3 regions of the Buttiauxella ferragutiae genome follow, and region 1 is predicted to be linked to each of the others. Evidence: predicted binding sites of a transcription regulator. Region 1 holds the regulator's gene; each other region holds the start of a gene.
What was found. The regulator PhoB, encoded in region 1, activates phosphate uptake and scavenging genes when phosphate is short. The targets are predictions, from matches to a motif close to CTGTCATAAAACTGNCNNAT.
Positions count from the first base shown of each region.

Region 2: kdgR (DNA-binding transcriptional regulator KdgR) is a predicted target of PhoB. The motif match lies at 5,223-5,242, and genes of this name have one in related genera.
Region 3: nudF (ADP-ribose diphosphatase) is a predicted target of PhoB. The motif match lies at 1,883-1,902, and genes of this name have one in related genera.

Region 1 is NZ_CP093332.1:4,171,241-4,178,187, reverse strand. It holds gene sbcC (exonuclease subunit SbcC) at 1-1,148, opposite strand, end outside; gene sbcD (exonuclease subunit SbcD) at 1,145-2,362, opposite strand; gene phoB (phosphate response regulator transcription factor PhoB) at 2,554-3,243, shown strand; gene phoR (phosphate regulon sensor histidine kinase PhoR) at 3,266-4,564, shown strand; gene brnQ (branched-chain amino acid transporter carrier protein BrnQ) at 5,131-6,453, shown strand; gene proY (proline-specific permease ProY) at 6,525-6,947, shown strand, end outside.
Region 2 is NZ_CP093332.1:2,374,489-2,381,435, reverse strand. It holds gene rlmA (23S rRNA (guanine(745)-N(1))-methyltransferase) at 1-178, opposite strand, end outside; gene ftsI (peptidoglycan glycosyltransferase FtsI) at 242-1,987, opposite strand; gene cspE (transcription antiterminator/RNA stability regulator CspE) at 2,221-2,430, opposite strand; gene MNO13_RS10960 (DUF2627 domain-containing protein) at 2,444-2,587, opposite strand; gene MNO13_RS10955 (YebO family protein) at 3,382-3,669, opposite strand; gene mgrB (PhoP/PhoQ regulatory lipoprotein MgrB) at 3,744-3,887, opposite strand; gene MNO13_RS10945 (YobH family protein) at 4,046-4,288, shown strand; gene kdgR (DNA-binding transcriptional regulator KdgR) at 4,339-5,130, opposite strand; gene MNO13_RS10935 (MFS transporter) at 5,308-6,684, shown strand; gene htpX (protease HtpX) at 6,730-6,947, opposite strand, start outside.
Region 3 is NZ_CP093332.1:4,494,393-4,501,339, forward strand. It holds gene cpdA (3',5'-cyclic-AMP phosphodiesterase) at 1-729, opposite strand, end outside; gene MNO13_RS20680 (DUF1249 family protein) at 755-1,177, opposite strand; gene nudF (ADP-ribose diphosphatase) at 1,180-1,812, opposite strand; gene tolC (outer membrane channel protein TolC) at 2,025-3,509, shown strand; gene MNO13_RS20695 (DUF1190 family protein) at 3,669-4,343, shown strand; gene MNO13_RS20700 (glutathionylspermidine synthase family protein) at 4,350-5,510, shown strand; gene ygiD (4,5-DOPA-extradiol-dioxygenase) at 5,549-6,337, opposite strand; gene zupT (zinc transporter ZupT) at 6,536-6,947, shown strand, end outside.

The DNA of each region.
Region 1 (6,947 bases):
TGTAGCTGGCTGGCATCGCGTTGTTGTTGATTGAATGCCATGCGCCAGCCTGCAAGTTCAGCGCCCCACAGGCGGTACCTGTCATGCGTTTTCAGCCAGGCTTGCAGCTCGCTGTTTTCATGCGCCAGTTTTGCTGCCTGGCTTGCGGCGGCCTGCCGGGTCTGCTGGCGACGCACTGTCGCCTGATGTAAGCGAGTATTCACTTCTTCGCTTTGTACGCGGGTGTTTTGCAGCGTGGCCTGTAATTCCTGCAAGCGTTGCCAGTCAGGGCGCAGTTTTTCTGCGGGCTGGGCTCGTGTTAGTTTTTCGAGAAGCGGCGCTGCTTCTTCGATTGCGCGAGTTGCCGCATTCAGTGCCGTTCCCGCATGCGAGTGTTTTTGAGTCAACAGGTCGAGTTGGCTGAGCCATTGCTGGTGTTGCTGGAGTGTCTGCTGTTCAGCCAGGCGGTTTTTTTCTTCTGTAGTAAGTGCCTGCAAACTCTCTGAAAGCTGCTGGCGCTGGGATTCATCCAGAAGTGCTACACCTGCTGCCTGCGCTTGCAGGTTCTCTAATTGGCTGCGTACATTTTTATGATTTTCGAACACCGCCGCAGAAACTGTACCGTAAATTTCAGTACCGGTGAGTTCTTCAAGCAATGAGGCACGGTCATTGGCGTCGGCATTTAAAAACGCCGCAAACTGCCCCTGAGAAAGCATCATGGAGCGGGTGAAGCGGTCGTAATCGAGTCCGGTCAATTTGGCGGTGATATCGAGCTTATCTTTCACTTTATCGGCGATGATCTTGCCGCTTTCTACTTCAGCCAGCTCAACGCGCGGGGCTTGCAGATTGCCGTTGGCCGCATTACGCGCCCGGTTCTGGCTCCAGAATGCGCGGTAGGCAACACCTTTTACTTCAAATTCCACTTCCGCCAGACACTCGGCAGTGTCGCGGGTCATCAGGTCATTCTGTGATTGCGAGACCGTGTTGAGACGTGGCGTTTTGTGATAAAGCGCGAGGCAGACAGCATCAAGTAGCGTAGTTTTACCCGCTCCTGTTGGCCCGGTGATGGCAAACAAACCATTGCTGGCGAAAGGCTCGCGGGTGAAATCAATTTTCCATTCCCCTTTCAGGGAGTTGAGGTTTTTCAATCGCAGACTGAGGATTTTCATGCTTGTTCCTCCGCGTCATGCAGGCTGGCGACCGTTTGGGCAAACAGAGTGCGCAGGCGTTTTGCGCGTTCTTCAGTGGTTTCTTCCTGAACCAGGCGGCGTTCAAAAACCTCTTCAACCGTCAATTCACTTAGGGTTTCTTTATGTTGTTGAGCAATAACACGCTCGCGCTGCTCACGGCTACGGCGCAGCAAAACCACTTCAACAGGCAGCGTTTCGGTTAGCTGTTGAATATGGCGCTGCATATCATGCAGATATTCATCGGTGGCGATTTCAATATCCAGCCACACTTTGGGTTCTGTCGGTGCATCGCGCCATTGTTCAAGCTGCTGTTCAATTTCGTTCAGCGAACCTTTGATCACCGCCAGCGGCTGGCTAACTGGTACCGTAAGTGGGGTGACTTCATGAAGTTTACCTTCTGAAAATTCAACCAGATAAACACTTTTGGTCTTACCGGTTTCGTCAAAACTTAACGGTATTGGTGAGCCGCTGTAGCGGATATGTTCGGTGCCACCAATTAATTGCGCACGGTGAATATGGCCCAGGGCAATGTAATCGGCATCCGGGAAATGCTGCGCCGGGAAAGCGTCGAGTGTGCCAATATAGATGTCACGCACGGCGTCACTTTTCGTCACGCCGACGGTGGTTAAATGCCCGGTGGCGATAATTGGCAACTGCGCGTCAGCGCGCAGAACGCAAGCGGCGCTAAAACACTGCTGATAATGTTCACCGATCGCTTCCATTAATGAACGCTGCTTTTCATGGCCGGATAAACCCGCCAGACTGTTTTGAATATCGCGTGGCCGCAGAAAGGGAATGGGGCAGAGAATAGCGCCAGGCGCGCCATCTTTCGTATTCAGCACAATTGCCTGCTGGCTGGTATCGTGGCGTGCGCTGGCGACGACATAAGTGTTAAGACACGCCATCAGTTCACGGGACTCGTTCAATGTGGCAACTGAGTCATGGTTACCGGCGAGCACCACCAGTGAGCAGCCGGTAGACTGGAGTTGCACCACAAAGCGGTTATACAGTTCTCGCGCATAGCTTGGTGGCGAGCCAGTATCAAAAATATCGCCCGCGACGATTATTGCATCCACATCATGTTCAACGGCAGCTTTCAGCAGCCATTCAAGAAAAGCCTGATGCTCCGGCCCGCGGCTTTTGGTATAAAAATTTTGACCAAGGTGCCAGTCTGATGTGTGAATTATGCGCATAACCTGTCCGGTGGCTTAAAAGCGAGGCCTCGATTATAAGGGGGCGAGGCGGAAAACGGCATAGGTCTCTGTGTCATAAATCAAATTGATGAGTCACTAAACAGTCATGTTTTTCATAAATCTGTCATAAATCTGACGCATAATGGCGCCGCATTGAAACAACTATAATTATTCCTTGAGCAGGGCGAATCATGGCGAAGCGTATTTTAGTCGTAGAAGATGAAGCTCCAATCCGTGAAATGGTGAGCTTTGTGCTTGAGCAAAACGGTTTTCAGCCTGTAGAAGCGGAAGATTATGACAGTGCAGTGAATCTGCTTATCGAACCCTTCCCGGACCTGATTTTACTGGACTGGATGTTGCCAGGCGGCTCGGGTATTCAGTTTATCAAGCACCTGAAGCGTGAAGCATTGACGCGGGAAATCCCGGTAATGATGCTGACAGCACGAGGTGAAGAAGAAGATCGCGTGCGTGGCCTGGAAGTTGGTGCCGATGACTATATTACCAAGCCGTTTTCACCGAAGGAGCTGGTGGCGCGCATTAAAGCTGTGATGCGCCGAATCTCTCCGATGGCGGTGGAAGAGGTTATTGAGATGCACGGGCTGAGCCTTGACCCTTCATCGCATCGCGTGATGACCGGTGAAAACCCGCTGGACATGGGCCCAACTGAATTTAAGTTATTACACTTCTTTATGACGCATCCGGAACGGGTATATAGCCGTGAACAGTTGCTTAACCATGTATGGGGCACCAATGTGTATGTCGAAGACAGAACAGTGGACGTACATATCAGGCGGTTGCGTAAAGCGCTCGAGCATAGCGGGCATGATCGAATGGTACAAACAGTACGCGGTACGGGTTATCGGTTCTCAACCCGCTTTTAGTTCCTTATCAGGAGAGTGACGCGTGCTGGAACGGCTGTCATGGAAAAGGTTGGTGATGGAGCTGCTGCTCTGTTGCTTACCTGCTGTCATCTTGGGCCTTATTTTTGGCTATTTACCCTGGTTTTTATTACTGGCGGTCACAGGACTGCTGGTTTGGCATTTCTGGAATTTGCTTCGTTTGTCGTGGTGGTTGTGGGTTGATCGCAGTATGACACCGCCCCCTGGTCGCGGGAGCTGGGATCCGTTGTTATACGGTCTTCATCAAATGCAGCTGCGTAATAAAAAACGCCGTAAAGAATTAGGCAATTTAATCAAACGCTTTCGCAGCGGCGCGGAATCACTGCCCGATGCGGTAGTGCTGACTACCGAAGAAGGGACCATTTTTTGGTGTAACGGGCTGGCCCAACAGTTGCTGGGGTTACGCTGGCCGGACGATAACGGGCAGAACATCCTTAACTTGCTGCGTTACCCTGAATTTACCCGCTATTTGACGCAAAAAGATTTCGCCCGGCCGTTGACGCTGGTGCTTAACAATGGCCGTCATCTGGAATTCCGTGTGATGCCATACAGCGACGAGCAGTGGCTGATGGTGGCACGTGATGTCACGCAGATGCACCAACTGGAAGGGGCGCGACGTAACTTTTTTGCCAACGTTAGCCATGAACTGCGTACTCCGTTGACGGTACTGCAAGGTTATCTGGAGATGATGCAGGATCAGGCGCTTGAAGGGCCTCTGCGCGACAAGGCTCTGGGCACCATGCGCGAGCAAACTTCGCGGATGGAAGGTCTGGTGAAACAGCTTTTGACGCTATCTAAAATTGAAGCGGCACCGGCAATGGTGCTCAATGAAAAGATTGATGTGCCACTGATGCTGCGTGTGGTGGAGCGAGAAGCGCAAACCCTGAGTCAGCAAAGGCAGACGCTAAAGTTCGATATTGATCCCTCACTCAAAGTCTTCGGTAATGAAGAACAGCTACGTAGCGCGATTTCAAACCTGGTGTACAACGCGGTAAACCATACGCCGGAAGGGACGCAAATTACCGTGAGCTGGAAACGGGTCGCGGGTGGTGTGGGCTTTAGCGTGGCAGATACTGGTCCTGGTATTTCTGCGGAACATATCCCACGCCTGACCGAGCGGTTCTATCGAGTGGATAAAGCGCGTTCAAGGCAAACAGGTGGTAGTGGGTTAGGCCTGGCAATAGTGAAACATGCGTTAAGCCATCACGATGCGCGTCTGAATATCGAAAGCCAGCCAGGGAAAGGTTCCACGTTTTCCTTTGTGTTGCCTGAGCGTTTAATCGTTAACGATAAAGTGCTGTAAGCCGCGTAAGTTATGACACTGATGACAAGTTTTTCGTAGATCGGATAAGCGAAGCGTCATCCGACACTTCTCTCTGTAACAACTGGCGCAAATGGTGGATGACGATATCGCTTATCTACCCTGCAAAACCCGTTTATCGCTGAATAGTGTCAAAATAACTTTCCACAGGTCAGCTTGCTGGCCTGTGTTTTTTTTGCCCACATGTAAATCAAAAAAGCTTAATTGGTGATATTTTAACCACACAAAAAACCATACAATTTTCTAATGTATAAACAAATCCACTGATTTTAAGTCTAATTTAAGGAGATCAATCTGGTTTTTGGATCCCTTCTTGCCTTCAAACGCTATAAGCGTTTTAATTGCGCCCCTGTGAATAGCAGACCGACTGGATTTGAGTGGTAATTCAAACAACTATTCTTCGCCACCGATCCCGGAAAGGATTTTCCGCTGTCGTTACTGCCAATCACCGCTTTTATGCCGATGTATGACTGTCTAAGGATTGGCAAATACACGCATAAAAATTTGAATACTTACAACACCACACATCCACAGGCTGCCAAAATTTTATGACCCATCATCTGAAATCTCGAGACATCCTCGCGCTAGGCTTTATGACCTTTGCGCTGTTTGTCGGCGCAGGCAATATCATTTTTCCACCAATGGTGGGGTTACAAGCTGGCGAACACGTCTGGATTGCCTCACTTGGCTTCCTGGTGACCGCGGTTGGTCTGCCCGTTTTAACTATCGTCGCGATTGCTCGTGTCGGTGGGGGTATTGATAGCCTGAGCTCACCGATTGGCCGTCGTGCCGGTGTGCTGTTAGCGACTATTTGTTACCTGGCGGTTGGCCCATTGTTTGCCACCCCGCGTACGGCTACTGTTTCCTTCGAAGTCGGGATTGCACCACTGGTGGGTTCGGGTGAACTGCCACTGTTTATCTACAGCTTGGTTTACTTCGCGATTGTTATCGGAATTTCACTGTACCCAGGTAAATTGCTGGACACCGTTGGCCACGTGCTGGCTCCGGTGAAAATCGTTGCGCTTCTGGCGCTGGCGGCGGGTGCAATGCTGTGGCCAGCAGGCGGTATCAGCACTGCGACTGAGGCGTATCAGAATGCGGCGTTTGCTAATGGTTTTGTGAATGGCTATCTGACGATGGATACCCTGGCGTCGCTGGTGTTCGGGATTGTGATTGTTAACGCGGCACGTTCCCGTGGCGTGACTGAATCCCGCTTGCTGACACGCTATACCATTTTGGCTGGCCTGATTGCTGGTGTTGGCTTAACGCTGATTTACCTTGCGCTGTTCCGCCTGGGTTCTGATAGCGCTACGCTGGTCGCTGACCAAAATGCCAACGGTGCTGCGATTCTGCATGCCTATGTGGCTCATACCTTCGGTAGTGCTGGTAGCTTCTTCCTCGCCGCGCTGATTTTCCTTGCCTGCATGGTCACGGCAGTTGGCCTGACTTGTGCGTGTGCTGAGTTCTTCAGCCAGTATCTGCCACTGTCTTACCGTTCGCTGGTGTTTATTCTTGGCTTGTTCTCGATGGTGGTTTCTAACCTCGGGTTGAGTCATCTGATTCAGGTTTCAATTCCGGTGCTGACGGCGATTTACCCGCCGTGTATTGCGCTGGTGGTGCTGAGTTTCACCCGTCCGTGGTGGCATAACTCAACCCGCGTGATTGCGCCAGCGATGGTCATCAGCACCTTGTTTGGCATCATGGATGGGATTAAAGCTTCGGCAATCAGCGACATTTTGCCCGCGTGGACTTCCCACTTGCCGCTGTCCGAACAAGGCCTGGCATGGTTGCTTCCGACCATTATCATGGTGGTGATTACCATCGTATGGGACCGCGCCGCAGGTCGACAGGTGGCCTCCGCCGCCCACTAAAAATTATAATTTTGTACAACCACGGGGCTTTGCTCCGTGGTTTTTTTTATTGTTAAGCAGGGTTGGAATTAATGGAAAACGCTAATAAGCTCAAGCGCGGCTTGAGTACCCGGCACATACGCTTTATGGCGTTGGGTTCGGCAATTGGCACCGGGCTGTTTTATGGCTCGGCAGACGCTATCAAAATGGCAGGGCCAAGTGTGTTGTTGGCCTACATCATCGGTGGGGTGGCGGCTTACATCATTATGCGCGCCCTTGGCGAGATGTCGGTTCATAACCCTTCCGCCAGTTCATTTTCACGCTATGCGCAAGATAACCTCGGCCCGCTGGCAGGTTACATCACCGGCTGGACTTACTGTTTTGAGATCCTGATTGTCGCAATTGCCGACGTCACCGCATTTGGTATCTATATGGGGCTGTGGTTCCCGGCGGTACCACATTGGGTCTGGGTATTGAGCGTAGTGCTAATTATCTGCGCCATTAACCTGATGAGC
Region 2 (6,947 bases), 1.8 Mb from region 1:
TTCTGCGTGCCTGCATCATCTCGCTGCTGTCGCCTGGATCCTTAGAACGCTTATGCTGTACTGGCAGCAAATTGACGTATCCTTCTTTTGCCTTATCGAATTGGTGGCCTTGTGGGCAAAGATAACTCTTGCCAACAGCGGTAAGCGGCGCATGACAAAGCGGACAAAGATAGGACATGGGAACTCCAGGCAATCATAAAGGGCGCAAGTGTAACGCTAAACGCCCTGTTTCGAAAAGCAACTAACCGGCGGAGTTATCTGCGACAGGCTTATTTAACACCATTAAATTTGGGTCACCGTCCGGAAGACCATCAGGCTCAATATTTTCCAGTCGTAACACATCGCTCATAATTTGACTAAATACCGGGGCTGAAACTGCTCCGCCATAATAAGCCCCATTTTCTGGATCGTTAATCACCACAACCAGCGCAAAGCGTGGATTACTGGCTGGCGCAACACCGGCCGTGTAAGCAATGTATTTATTGATGTACTTACCGTCATCACCAATCTTCTTCGCCGTGCCCGTTTTTACCGCGACACGATATCCGTGCACCGCCGCTTTTACTCCACCGCCGCCAGGCAACGCCACGCTTTCCATCATATGTTCAACCTGATGAGCAATGACTTCAGACATCACGCGTTTCCCAACGACCGGTGGGTCAACACGGGTAATCGACAGCGGTCTGGAAATACCGTAACTACCAATGGTTGCGTAAACATGGGCCAGTTGCAGCGGCGTGACCATCAAACCATAGCCAAAAGAGAAGGTTGCACGATCCAGTTCTCCCCAGAACTTACGATGTGGTAAATAACCGCGGCTTTCTCCTGTCAGGCCCAACCCCGTCGGCGAACCAAAGCCAAACTCTTTGTAGGTATCCAAAAGTTTTTGGATAGGCATTGCCAGCGAAAGACGTGATACCCCGGTATCGCTCGATTTTTGCAGGATCCCGGTCAACGTTAGCTGAGGGTAATAACCCACATCCCGAATCCGATGCCCGTCAATGGTATAGGGATGGGTATCCACCACACTGTCGGGTTGCACAATACCTTGTTGCAGTGCGGTCATCACTACCATGGGTTTGACCGTTGAGCCGGGTTCAAAGGTGTCACTTATTGCCCGATTGCGGAAATCGTTCAACGTGGCACCATCACGGTTATTCGGGTTAAATGTCGGGCAACTTGCCATAGCCAGAACTTCACCGGTATTAACATCAAGGATAACTGCGGCGGCTGATTCGGCTTTATTCCACGAAACCGCGTTGCTTAACGCATCTTCAGTCACCGTTTGCAGACGCTCATCAATGCTTAACATTAGGTTATGCGCGGGGCTTGCCGGATTTTCAGTGATATTTTCAATGACGTGACCGTGTCGGTCTTTGCGAACTAATCGCTCCCCGCCCCTCCCCATCAATTGTCGATTGAAACTCTTTTCTATGCCCTCAATACCCTGATCATCAACATTGGTAAAACCGAGCAAATTTGCTGCGACATGCCCTGCCGGGTAAAAGCGGCGTGACTCATCGCGCAACGAAATCCCCGGTAGTTTCAAACTCTCAATATATTGGGCTTTTTGTGGATCGAGTTGACGGGCAAGGTAGATAAATCGGTCGGAAGGGCTACGACGAATACGCGCGGCGATCTCATTGAGCGGCATATTGAGCGTTGTCGCAAGTGCCTGCCAACGGCTATTCACTTGCACACCACCTTTTTCCATCACCGTTTTGGGGTCGGCCCAGATAGCTTTTACCGGTACGCTGACTGCCAATGGTCGGCCCGTACGGTCTTCAATCATGCCACGTGGAACTGTAATCGTCTCTTCGCGTAGTGAACGCATGTCCTCTTGCTTGACAAGATTCTCTGGCGAGATGATTTGCAACCAGGCTACACGTCCTAATAAAAATACCAGACACATAAGAATAGCACTGCAAAGCAGAGCAAAACGCCACTGAATAAAGTTACCCACGACTCCAGGGGCAATTTTTCTCACTTTCAATCCTTCACAACAACTAAGCGATTGAAAATTTAAACATAATGATGAAATTAACCGGACAGGAACAGTGCTACAAGATGCACTGCTTTGCTACAAAACATAACTAGTCACGGCTTGTAGAAACATATGGACAAGTAGTGCATAAGATTCAGACATGAAAAAGCCCCGCTACATGAGCGGGGCTTTCATCAAAATTTGGCGTTATTCGCGCCAGGTCTAATTCAACGGAATTAGATAGCAGTGACGTTAACTGCTGCTGGGCCTTTCTGGCCGTCCTGGATTTCGAACTCAACGTTCTGGCCTTCAGCCAGAGTTTTGAAGCCGTTACCCTGGATTGCAGAGAAGTGTACGAACACGTCTTTGCTGCCGTCAGCAGGAGTAATGAAACCAAAACCTTTAGACTCGTTGAACCACTTAACTTGACCTTTGATCTTTGCCATTTTGCAAAATTCCTTAGATTGTTTTCTTTGCCCGAAGGCATAACTTAGCTAAAACAGAGACATTACTGCATGAGGCACTAATATAAGGCTCGGCAGAGAAGCGGTATTCAACGTCAACGTGTTTACTCAGAACTTCTTTACTGAAAATGCCACACATAAACAGAACTGTACCTCGTTTAACCCAAAGTGTTATCACATACAACGCAATCAATGGCAAGCCATTTTTCGGCGTGAATCGATCTGTCGCACAAATTCTGAAACCAATATTGTTCATAAAAATGAAATGCACAAAATGTGCATAAAATTAACGGCGAACAAACGTGATTCCAAGCGTTCAGGCGATGACCGCAGACAACGTTTTTACCATAGCCCAAAGCTAACTTTTCGTCCAGACGAAGGACGAAAAAGTCGACACCACAGACATTATCCTTATGATTTTTTTAGCATAGCTATTCAAAAAATGAGCAGCACAGAACGTCTCAAGACAGATTGAAATAGGCGATGGAAATAACGCGATTACCAGAATGAATAAAGTATGAACAGTAAGCTCTTTATATTGCACCAAAATAATGAAAGTTTAATGACACTCTGCTACACAATGAGGCAATAAAAACGTTTCATTATATTAGCCATATAATAAAATTATCTTAGGTTATCCAAAATAACACTTTAACTTTCTGGATAATATTTAAACTATTATTTTAAGCAAGAGTAAAGTTTGACCTACATGTCGTGGCATGAACAGCGATTCACCGCCATAGTCTTGCCAGAGGGTTGGTGTATTCCCTGCTCTTTCCATGCTTTCGTCAAAGCGTAACATCAGCCGATTTTCGTAACTGTGGTGACACATTACGAAAACCGTCGATTTAAAGATGAGATTTTAGAGGATCAAACCAGGGATTCATCCAACGCATGAGTCACGACAAAGCGACGTAAACGCTTATGTAAGGATTAGCGTTCTGCCACCAGACGAATAAAATCGTCATCCTCTGCAACTTCTTCCTTAATCTCTTGCGGTTCTTCCTTCACAACTTCCGGCTCATTGGCTTCACACAGACGGCGTAGCAGAGCATTTTGTCGTTTCTGCTGTTCCAACAACTCTTCAAGCAGCTCGATCTGTTCATTACTACGGCTACTCGCTCGGTTAACAAAAAACCACATTACGAGGCCGATAACCAGCACCACCAGGGAAACTGTCAGGGACACGATATTCAACGCGCCAACACTTAATTCGTTCATCTTACCACCTCAGTAAAACGCGCTATTCTACACCTGCTGCGCCCGAAGGTAAGTATCGTGTGGATAAAAAGAGTCTACCAGGGAATAAATTTGTTAATTGTACAAATCCCGCTGAAAAATTGTACATCCTGATCGCACATCACGTTGACCATCTGCGTCCAGAGTAGTAAGCAGACGAAAAAAACCGCAACTAAGATGAACCATCTGTACTTTTTCACTACATTCTCCACATTAAAAGCTTTAGAGAGTAAGTCTGGCATACGCAACCTAAACCAGGCATCACTCAACTCAGATTTTATTTAAGAATCATCACATTGATACTTTAGTGCTACGCGCTACGCTTAACACTCTAATAAAGTAATAATAAGAGGTAGATATGCGTGTCGTGATCCGCACTATTCTGGTGATAGTGCTGCTGTGGATCGGTTTACTCCTCTCTGGCTACGGAGTATTGATTGGGAGCCATCAAAATGCAGCGGGTATGGGACTGCAATGCAAATACCTCACTGCACGAAATATCACCACTGCACAATTCATTCATAGTGAAAGTGGTATTATCGGACTGAGTGATTGCCCTGTATTGCGTAAAAGTGACAAGGTTATTGATAACGGACAGTAGATAATCGAAGAGTAAAAAAACGCCGCTATTTAGCGGCGTTTAATTTTTCATCAGAATGGATATTCGTGATAACCCATTTGCTCAGAAATAGTGCGCGCAGCGTCATGTAGCATAGCGACATATTCGTGAAGGCGGTCTTCAGAAAAACGCAAAGTCGGGAATGAAATACTTAAACCGGCAATCACAACACCAAAGCGGTCAAATACCGGCACGCCGATGCAGCGCAAACCTTCTTCTTGTTCTTCGTTATCTTCGCCAAAACCTTGCTTACGCACCGTATCCAGAACATCCATCAATTCGTCGGTGCTGGTAATGGTACGTTCAGTGCTGCGGGTGTACTCCACATCGGCAAGAATTTCACGTACTTCTTCACGGTCACGCCAGGCCAGAAGCACTTTACCAATTGCAGTACTGTACAACGGGTTACGACGACCGATGCGCGAATACATACGCAAGTTGTACATTGAGTCGATCTTGTGGATATAGACAATACTGTCTTCATCCAACGCACCCAAGTGGATCGTTTCTTTTGTCAGACGCGACAGTTCACGCATCTGGATGTCAGCACTACGAATCAAATCAACATTTTGCAACGCACGCGCGCCAAGTTCGAACAACTTCAGCGTAAGCGAGTATTTCTCAGATTCGCCTTCCTGAGCCACATAACCCAAGGATTTCATTGTCTGCAAAAAGCGATAGACGGTGCTTTTTGACATCATTACGCGTTGCGATAATTCAGTAATACCAATTTCGCGTTCTTCGCCAAGAGCCTGTAAGATGCCAAAAACTTTCAGGACAGAAGAGACAGAATCAGGTTGTTTATCCAGATCTGCGATTGCCATTAAATCACCTCGATCGCATTTGTTTTATAAAAATTAGAACCGGTTTTTAGTATAAGTTGACTACCATGTCATCGCAATGAATCTATTCTATATCGTTACAAATCTGCGACATATCCCGTAAATTTAGTGCTATTATTATTTCTCCCCGAATACAGCCCCGTGAATTCAATCTTTCCTATGGATAAAACCCTTGCTGATGGGCTGCCATTACCGCGGCGCTATGGTGCTATTTTAGCCATTGCGTTAGGTATTACTATGGCCGTGCTTGATGGCGTAATCGCTAACGTCGCCCTTCCCACCATTGCCCGCGAACTTAATGCCAGTCCGGCAGAATCCATCTGGATTGTTAACAGTTACCAAATAGCGATAATTGTTTCATTACTTTCCATGTCGTTTCTGGGGGATATTTTTGGTTATCGCCGGGTATATCAGTGCGGGCTAATGCTGTTTTGTGTGACATCCCTTTTTTGTGCGTTATCGAATTCTTTACCCATGCTGACATTTGCTCGCGTACTGCAGGGATTCGGCGGTGCGGCATTAATGAGCGTAAATACCGCGCTCATTCGGCTTATTTATCCACAAAAACACCTTGGCCGCGGCATGGGAATTAACTCATTTATTGTTGCCGTTTCATCAGCTGCCGGGCCGACTATTGCTGCCGCCATTCTATCCGTTGCTTCCTGGAAATGGTTATTTTTGGTTAACGTGCCCATTGGCATCATTGCACTATTATTGGCTCTGCGTTTCTTGCCAGCGAACCAACAAAAATCCCAGGGGCAGCGCTTTGATATTCCAGGCGCCATCATGAATGCCCTGACGTTTGGCTTATTGATTTCTGCCATCAGCGGGTTTGCTCAGGGCCAGTCTGGCTGGCTTATTCTCAGTGAACTGGCAGCCTTGCTAGTCATTGGATCTTTCTTTATACGCCGCCAGTTAAAACTCCCTTTCCCATTATTGCCGGTCGATTTACTGCGTATCCCGGTGTTTTCTTTATCCATTGGAACATCAGTGTGTTCTTTTACCGCGCAGATGCTGGCAATGGTTTCTTTACCCTTTTTCCTGCAATCGACATTAGGTCGTAGTGAAGTGGAAACTGGCCTGCTACTGACGCCGTGGCCCATCGCAACCATGATTATGGCTCCGGTCGCTGGTCATTTAATTGGACGAGTACATGCGGGATTATTAGGTGGAATCGGACTTGTAATGATGGCTTGCGGTCTGTTTGCTTTGGCGCTGTTGCCACATAACCCTTCTGACATAGATATTATCTGGCGCATGTTCTTGTGCGGTGCAGGTTTTGGCTTGTTCCAGTCCCCCAATAACCACACCATTATCTCTTCTGCTCCGCGTCACCGCAGCGGTGGTGCCAGCGGCATGTTAGGCACGGCCAGGTTACTCGGCCAGAGTTGTGGTGCAGCTTTGGTAGCACTGATGTTCAACCTGTTCACCACTCACGGAACGCACGCCTCGTTACTTCTGGCCGGCAGTTTTGCTACCGTCGCGGCTATTGTTAGCAGTTTGCGGTTATCTCAACCTACTGCTTCGCAGGCATAAAAAAAGCGTGCCAGCGATGGCACGCTTTTTTATCAATATTTATCACTACTTCAGATATTCGCCGTTACGCAGTGCTTCAATACGTTTGTCCAAAGGTGGGTGAGTCATAAACAATTCGCTCATTGACTTCGCCTTACCGTTGATACAAAACGCCATCATGCTACTGGCTTCTTGCGGTTCATAGCTGGTTTTCAGACGCTGTAAAGCAGCAATCATTTTTTCACGGCCGACTAATTTTGCAGATCCGGCATCAGCGTGGAATT
Region 3 (6,947 bases), 320 kb from region 1:
CCAACCTGGTTCAATAGTGTCGAGCGTGAAGTTTGAGCAGTGCGGCTTAAATTGCACACAAGTGGATGGCGTCGCCAGCATTCGTCTGCCGTTCCAGTCCAAATCTAGCTCCTGGTGAATATGACCGCACACCAGAGTTTTCACTTTCGGGAATTTTTGCAGAACGTTATCCAACTCTGCGGCGTTGCGCAGGCTATGTTGGTCAAGCCAGCTACAACCCGCAGGAACAGGATGATGATGCAGCAATAGCAGCGTATGGCGTTCAGGTTCAGCGGCGAGTTTACGCTCCAGCCAGTCGAGCTGATAATCGCTCAGTTCACCATGTGGGACGCCAAATACCTGGCTGTCGAGCAGCAGGATTTGCCAGTTATCACCGAGGAAAACTTGCTTCGCAGGTGAAATCCCTGCTTCCAGCAACGAGCTAAACATGGCTGGCTGGAAATCGTGATTGCCTGGCAGCCAAACGCAGGGCGCAGGAATCTCCGCAATGCCTTCAACAAAATGCTGGTAGGCCTGCGCACTGTGATCCTGGGCTAAATCCCCAGTAGCTACAATTAGGTCATACTGACGCTGCTCGGCGAGGATGGCGGCAATAACAGCCTGATAGCTCATCCAGGTATTGATACCAAGCAGCGTTTCGTTCTTTCCAGAGAACAGGTGGGTATCGGTAATTTGCAAGATCCTGATCTGGCCCCCACCGGCCACAGGAAGATTTAACAGGCTTTCCAAATGGTGTCCTTAGGTTTCACCCTCACTAACAAACCGGAACCGCCATCGCTCCATGCGCTAAACAATACCGCAGCCAATCGGCTAGAAACTGATTAATTTGATGCTTTTCGTCGCGTTGATGCAACTTTTTATTAGGATAATCATACCGTGCTTTGAAACGAAAGATCTGCTGACTTGAACACACTTCCGCGACCATGGCGTCATGATAAAGCCTGACCGACATCGACGGTAAGCTCCAGTAGCTTATCGCCGGAACAGTTTGTTCGATTTGTACTAGTGTCGTGTAACGTGTCGACTCAAGGATAGAGAGTCGATATTGAGCGCTACTTACCTGATAAGTGACTTTTTCACCCACTTCGTCATGACGAGGAAGCAAGCGTCGGAGTTGCGCGAAATTGGTTTCGCACAGGCGCATCATTTCAGGGAAGTCAGGTGTATAGCGCTTCATATTTATCGATTCCACTCTTCTCTTAATTTCTCATGATGCAATTGCAGCCAAAGCAGTGCAATGACTGAAGCCGCGTTGTCGATTTTCCCTTCTTCTACTAACTGATAAGCCTGTTCCCGGCTCACGACATGAACACGGATGTCTTCGTTTTCATCTGCCAGACCATGTATGCCATTCGCGGTGGTAGCGTCGACTTCCCCAACCAGGATCGATAAACGCTCGCTGGTCCCCCCAGGACTTGCCAGGTAGTTGATAACCGGTTTGGTGCGACCGACAATCACTCCAGCTTCTTCAGTTGCTTCACGACGCGCAACGTCCTCGACGCTTTCACCTTCTTCAATCATTCCCGCAACAAGTTCGAGCAGCCACGGGCTTTCACTGGTGTCGTACGCGGCAATCCGAATCTGTTCAATTAAGACAACTTCGTCTCGCACAGGGTCATAGGGTAGCAGTACTGCGGCGTGCCCGCGTTCTAAAATTTCACGGCAAATTTCGCCACTCATTTCGCCATTAAACAAGCGATGGCGGAAGCGATAAAGATCCAGAGAAAAAAAACCGCTATAAAGCGTTTCCCGTGCAATAATTTCAACATCGTTTTTGGCTAATGTGACGAGTTGACTGTTTTGCTTAGTCATGATGGGTTCCTGATTTTGATGGTTATGAAATGAGTAATTTCAAGCCAGTTTGACTGCCGTTTCATTTCCTATGTGATAGATTGATGAAAATTAAGAGTCAATGGCACATTACGCCAAGCACCTGAGCTGGCGGACTCTGCTAAAATCGACGATCATTTCCGGCTCTTGTCAGCGCTTACAAATAATTTTTTGCTTCACAACAAGGAATGCAAATGAAGAAACTGCTCCCAATTCTTATCGGTCTGAGCCTAACGGGTTTCAGTGCCATGAGCCAGGCAGAAAACCTGATGCAGGTTTATCAGCAGGCACGTTTAAGCAACCCGGACTTGCGCAAATCCGCTGCTGACCGTGATGCCGCATTCGAAAAAATTAACGAAGCACGTAGCCCGTTACTGCCACAACTTGGCCTTGGTGCTGATTATGAATACACCAATGGTTTTAGCGATGCGAATGGCATCGACTCCAGGGCAGCGAGTGCCTCTTTGCAATTGACGCAAACCATTTTTGATATGTCGAAATGGCGTGCGCTTACCCTGCAAGAGAAATCAGCCGGTATTCAAGATGTCACTTATCAGACAGACCAACAAACACTGATTCTGAATACTGCAACAGCCTACTTTAATGTATTGAGTGCGATTGATGCACTGTCCTTCACTGAAGCACAGAAACAGGCTATTTATCGTCAGTTGGATCAAACCACTCAGCGCTTTAACGTTGGCCTGGTCGCCATTACCGATGTACAGAACGCCCGTGCGCAATACGATAACGTATTAGCAAACGAAGTCACTGCACGAAACAATCTGGATAACGCGGTAGAAACGCTGCGCCAGGTGACCGGTAATTACTATCCATCTTTGGCATCACTGAATGTAGACGGCTTCAAAACCAACAAACCGGATGGCGTGAATAATCTGCTGAAAGAAGCGGAAAAACGTAACCTGGCATTGTTGCAAGCACGTCTGTCTCAGGACCTGGCTCGCGAGCAAATTCGCTACGCAGAAACCGGCCACATGCCAACCGTGGGTTTGACCGCTTCTACTGGTGTTTCCGATACCAGCTACAGTGGTTCTAAAACCAATAGTTCTCAGTACAACGACAGCGATATGGGCCAGAATAAAATCGGCCTGAACTTCTCCTTGCCACTGTACACTGGCGGTTCTGTTAACTCTCAAGTGAAACAAGCGCAATACAACTTTGTTGGCGCAAGTGAGCAGCTTGAAAGCGCGCATCGTAGCGTAGTGCAAACAGTTCGCTCTTCGTTCAACAACGTTAATGCGTCCATCAGTACCATCAACGCTTATAAACAAGCGGTTGTGTCTGCACAAAGCTCCCTGGATGCCATGGAAGCAGGCTATTCCGTCGGTACTCGTACCATCGTTGATGTGTTAGATGCGACCACGACGCTGTATAACGCCAAGCAACAGCTCTCCAGCGCTCGTTATAACTACCTAATCAACCAGCTGAATATTAAATCAGCACTGGGTACGCTTAACGAACAGGATCTTGTAGCGTTGAATGCAACACTGGGTAAACCAGTACCAACCACGGCTGACAGCGTGGCTCCAGAAACGCCAGACCAAAATGCTCGCGCGGATGGTTATACAGCGGATAGCGAAGCAACGACTGCTACAACACCAGCACAAGCGACTCCAGCTTCTGCGACTAGCAGCAAATCAGCTAACCCATTCGGCAACTGATCAGATATTTTGGGGGTGTGGCAACATGCCCCCATCACAACTTACGCATGCGAACGTAAGGCAGAGTAAAGATCTCCCTTCAAACATCCGTCATCGCTTTAATTTCAACCATTCATCCCCTATCCTAAGCACCATAACCACTGGGCTCAGGACAGATAAATGAAACGGACAAAAATCATAAACCACGCATCGTTCCGCAAAAGCTGGAACGCCCGCCATTTGACGCCAGTCGCATTGGCTGTTACCGCTGTGTTTATGCTAGCCGGTTGCGAACAAAATGACGAAACAGTCTCCATGTATCAAAATGCGGATGACTGTTCGCAAGCCAACCCTGGCAAAAGTGCAGAATGTACGACTTCCTTTAACAACGCACTAAAAGAAGCAGAACGTACAGCGCCAAAATACGCCTCACGTGAAGAATGTATCGCTGAGTTTGGTGAAGGCCAATGCCAGCAAGCACCAGCTCAAGCCAGCGTGGCAGGTGAGCAAGCTCAGGCACAACCACAGCAAAGCGGCAGTTTCTGGATGCCATTGATGGCCGGTTACATGATGGGCCGATTGATGGGCGGCGGGGCGGGCTTTGCGCAGCAACCTCTGTTTACTTCGAAGAACCCTGCAAGCCCTGCTTACGGTAAATATGCCGATGCCAGCGGTAAGAGCTATGGTGCCGCGACACCAGGCCGTACGACAACCGTACCGAAAACGGCAATGGCACCTAAACCTGCCACCACCAGCACTGTGACACGCGGCGGTTTCGGTGACTCAGTGGCTAAACAATCGACTATGCAGCGCAGTAGCAGCGCAACAGGTTCTTCTCGTTCCATGGGTGGCTAAGAAATTATGGAAAGAATCGCGATTACTGAGCGCCCGGACTGGCGCGAGAAAGCCACAGAATACGGTTTCAATTTTCACACCATGTACGGCGAGCCGTACTGGTGTGAAAACGCATATTACAAGCTGACGCTTCCGCAGGTAGAACGCCTGGAAGAGGTCACCGCTGAATTACATCAAATGTGCCTGAAGGTAGTGGAAAAAGTCGTGAGCAGCGATGAACTGCTGGCTAAATTCCGCATTCCTAAACACACCTGGGAATTTGTGCGTCAGTCATGGCGCACGCAACAGCCGTCACTTTACTCACGCCTGGATATCGCGTGGGATGGCGTAGGTGAACCCAAGTTGCTGGAAAACAACGCCGACACGCCGACTTCTTTATACGAAGCGGCGTTCTTCCAGTGGATCTGGCTGGAAGATCAGATCCAGGCCGGTAACCTGCCAGCAGAAAGCGATCAGTTCAACAGCCTGCAAGAGAAGATCATTGAGCGTTTTGCTGAGCTGAAACAGCAACACGGTTTCAATCTGGTTCATTTTGCTTGCTGCCAGGACACAGAAGAAGATCGCGGGACCGTTCAGTATCTACAAGACTGTGCGGCTGAAGCCGAAGTGGCGAGCGAATTCGTCTACATGGAAGATATCGGTCTGGGCGAAAAAGGCCAGTTTACCGATCTGCAGGATCAGGTGATTAGCAACCTGTTCAAACTGTACCCGTGGGAGTTCATGCTGCGTGAGATGTTCTCCACCAAGCTGGAAGATGCGGGTGTACGCTGGCTGGAACCGGCCTGGAAAAGCATTATCTCCAACAAAGCATTGCTCCCAATGCTGTGGGAAATGTTCCCGGATCATCCAAATCTGCTACCTTCATATTTTGCCGAAGATAACTATCCACCGATGGATAAATACGTGGTAAAGCCAATCTTCTCTCGCGAAGGTGCGAATGTGAAGATCATCGAAAACGGCGAAGAAATTGCCCGTGTCGATGGCCCTTACGGTGAAGAAGGGATGATCGTCCAGCAGTTCTATCAGTTACCAAAATTTGGCGACAGTTATGTGCTGATCGGCAGTTGGCTTATCAACGATCAACCTGCAGGTATTGGTATTCGTGAAGATCGCGAGTTAATCACCCAGGATCTTTCACGCTTCTATCCGCATGTGTTCGTAGAATAATTGTTTCTCCCTCTTCCTAAAGGAGAGGGAGAAACATATCAGCCGATTTGTACCGAAAGCATACTCAACGATCCCATCTCTATGCCGTCTACAGGTAACGTAATCGGCTCTTTACCATCCCACGCTCCCAGAACATACAACAACGGCAGGTAGTGATCCGGCGTTGGGTTAGATAACGATCCGCCTTCATGATCTAAGAAGTTCACCAGCGGGTGCTCGTCGACCGGCCCAAGCCATGTGAGGTTGTCTTTAACGTATTGGTTAAACGACTCAGCCCATGGATATGGTGTGTTTTCGCCGTGCCAGCGTGCGGTTCTCAGGTTATGAACCACGTTGCCACTGGCAATCAGCATGATGCCTTGATCGCGCAGTGTTGCCAGTTTTCGACCCATCTCGAAATGCCAGGCTGCTGGTTTCGTGCTGTCGATACTCAGTTGCACCATCGGGATATCAGCATTGGGGTACATCTTGATCAATACACCCCAGGAGCCATGGTCAAACCCCCAGGCTTCTTTATCCTGCATTACTGGGACAGGTGCCAGAAGATCAACTAACTGCTGCGCCAGTTCAGGCGAACCCGGTGCCGGGTAATGCGTGTCATATAACGCTTGTGGGAAACCACCGAAGTCATGAATAGTTTTTGGTGTTTCCATCGCGGTGACACCCGTGCCTTTAGTGAACCAATGCGCTGAGACCACCACAATAGCTTTTGGCCGCGGCAAGGTTTCTCCCAAATGACGCCAGGCTTGGGTATAGTGATTATCTTCCAGCACGTTCATTGGGCTACCGTGTCCGAGGAATAGCGCAGGCATTCGTTGAGTTGTCATGGTGTGTCCTTTAATCAGGTCATTCAGTTTATGAAAACTACAGTACGCGCTTTTACACAATGAAGAACTCAGATAAGCATGATGAAGATCTTCAGGAAATTTGAATGTAAGCGATGTGTAAAGCTTCCCATCTGGCTCTCGATTTTTATCACACCGCCCATTAATATAAATGAGAATCATTATCAAAAGGAGCAATGAATGTCAGTACCCTTGATTCTGACCCTGTTAGCAGGGGGAGCCACTTTTATAGGTGCCTTTCTTGGCGTTATCGGCCAGAAACCTTCAAACCGTGTGCTGGCATTTTCTCTCGGTTTTGCAGCGGGAATTATGCTGCTTATCTCGTTAATGGAGATGTTACCCGCAGCACTTCACACACAAGGAATGTCACCCGTTTTAGGTTACGGCATGTTTATGTTGGGTTTGTTAGGCTATTTCGCTCTTGACCGCGCCCTACCCCATGCACATCCGCAAGATTTAATGGACAGTAAACCGCAGCCTCGCAATTTACGGCGTACCGCGTTGCTACTGACCCTCGGCATTAGTCTGCATAACTTCCCGGAAGGTGTTGCGACATTTGTGACGGCAAGCAGTAACCTGGAGTTAGGAATGG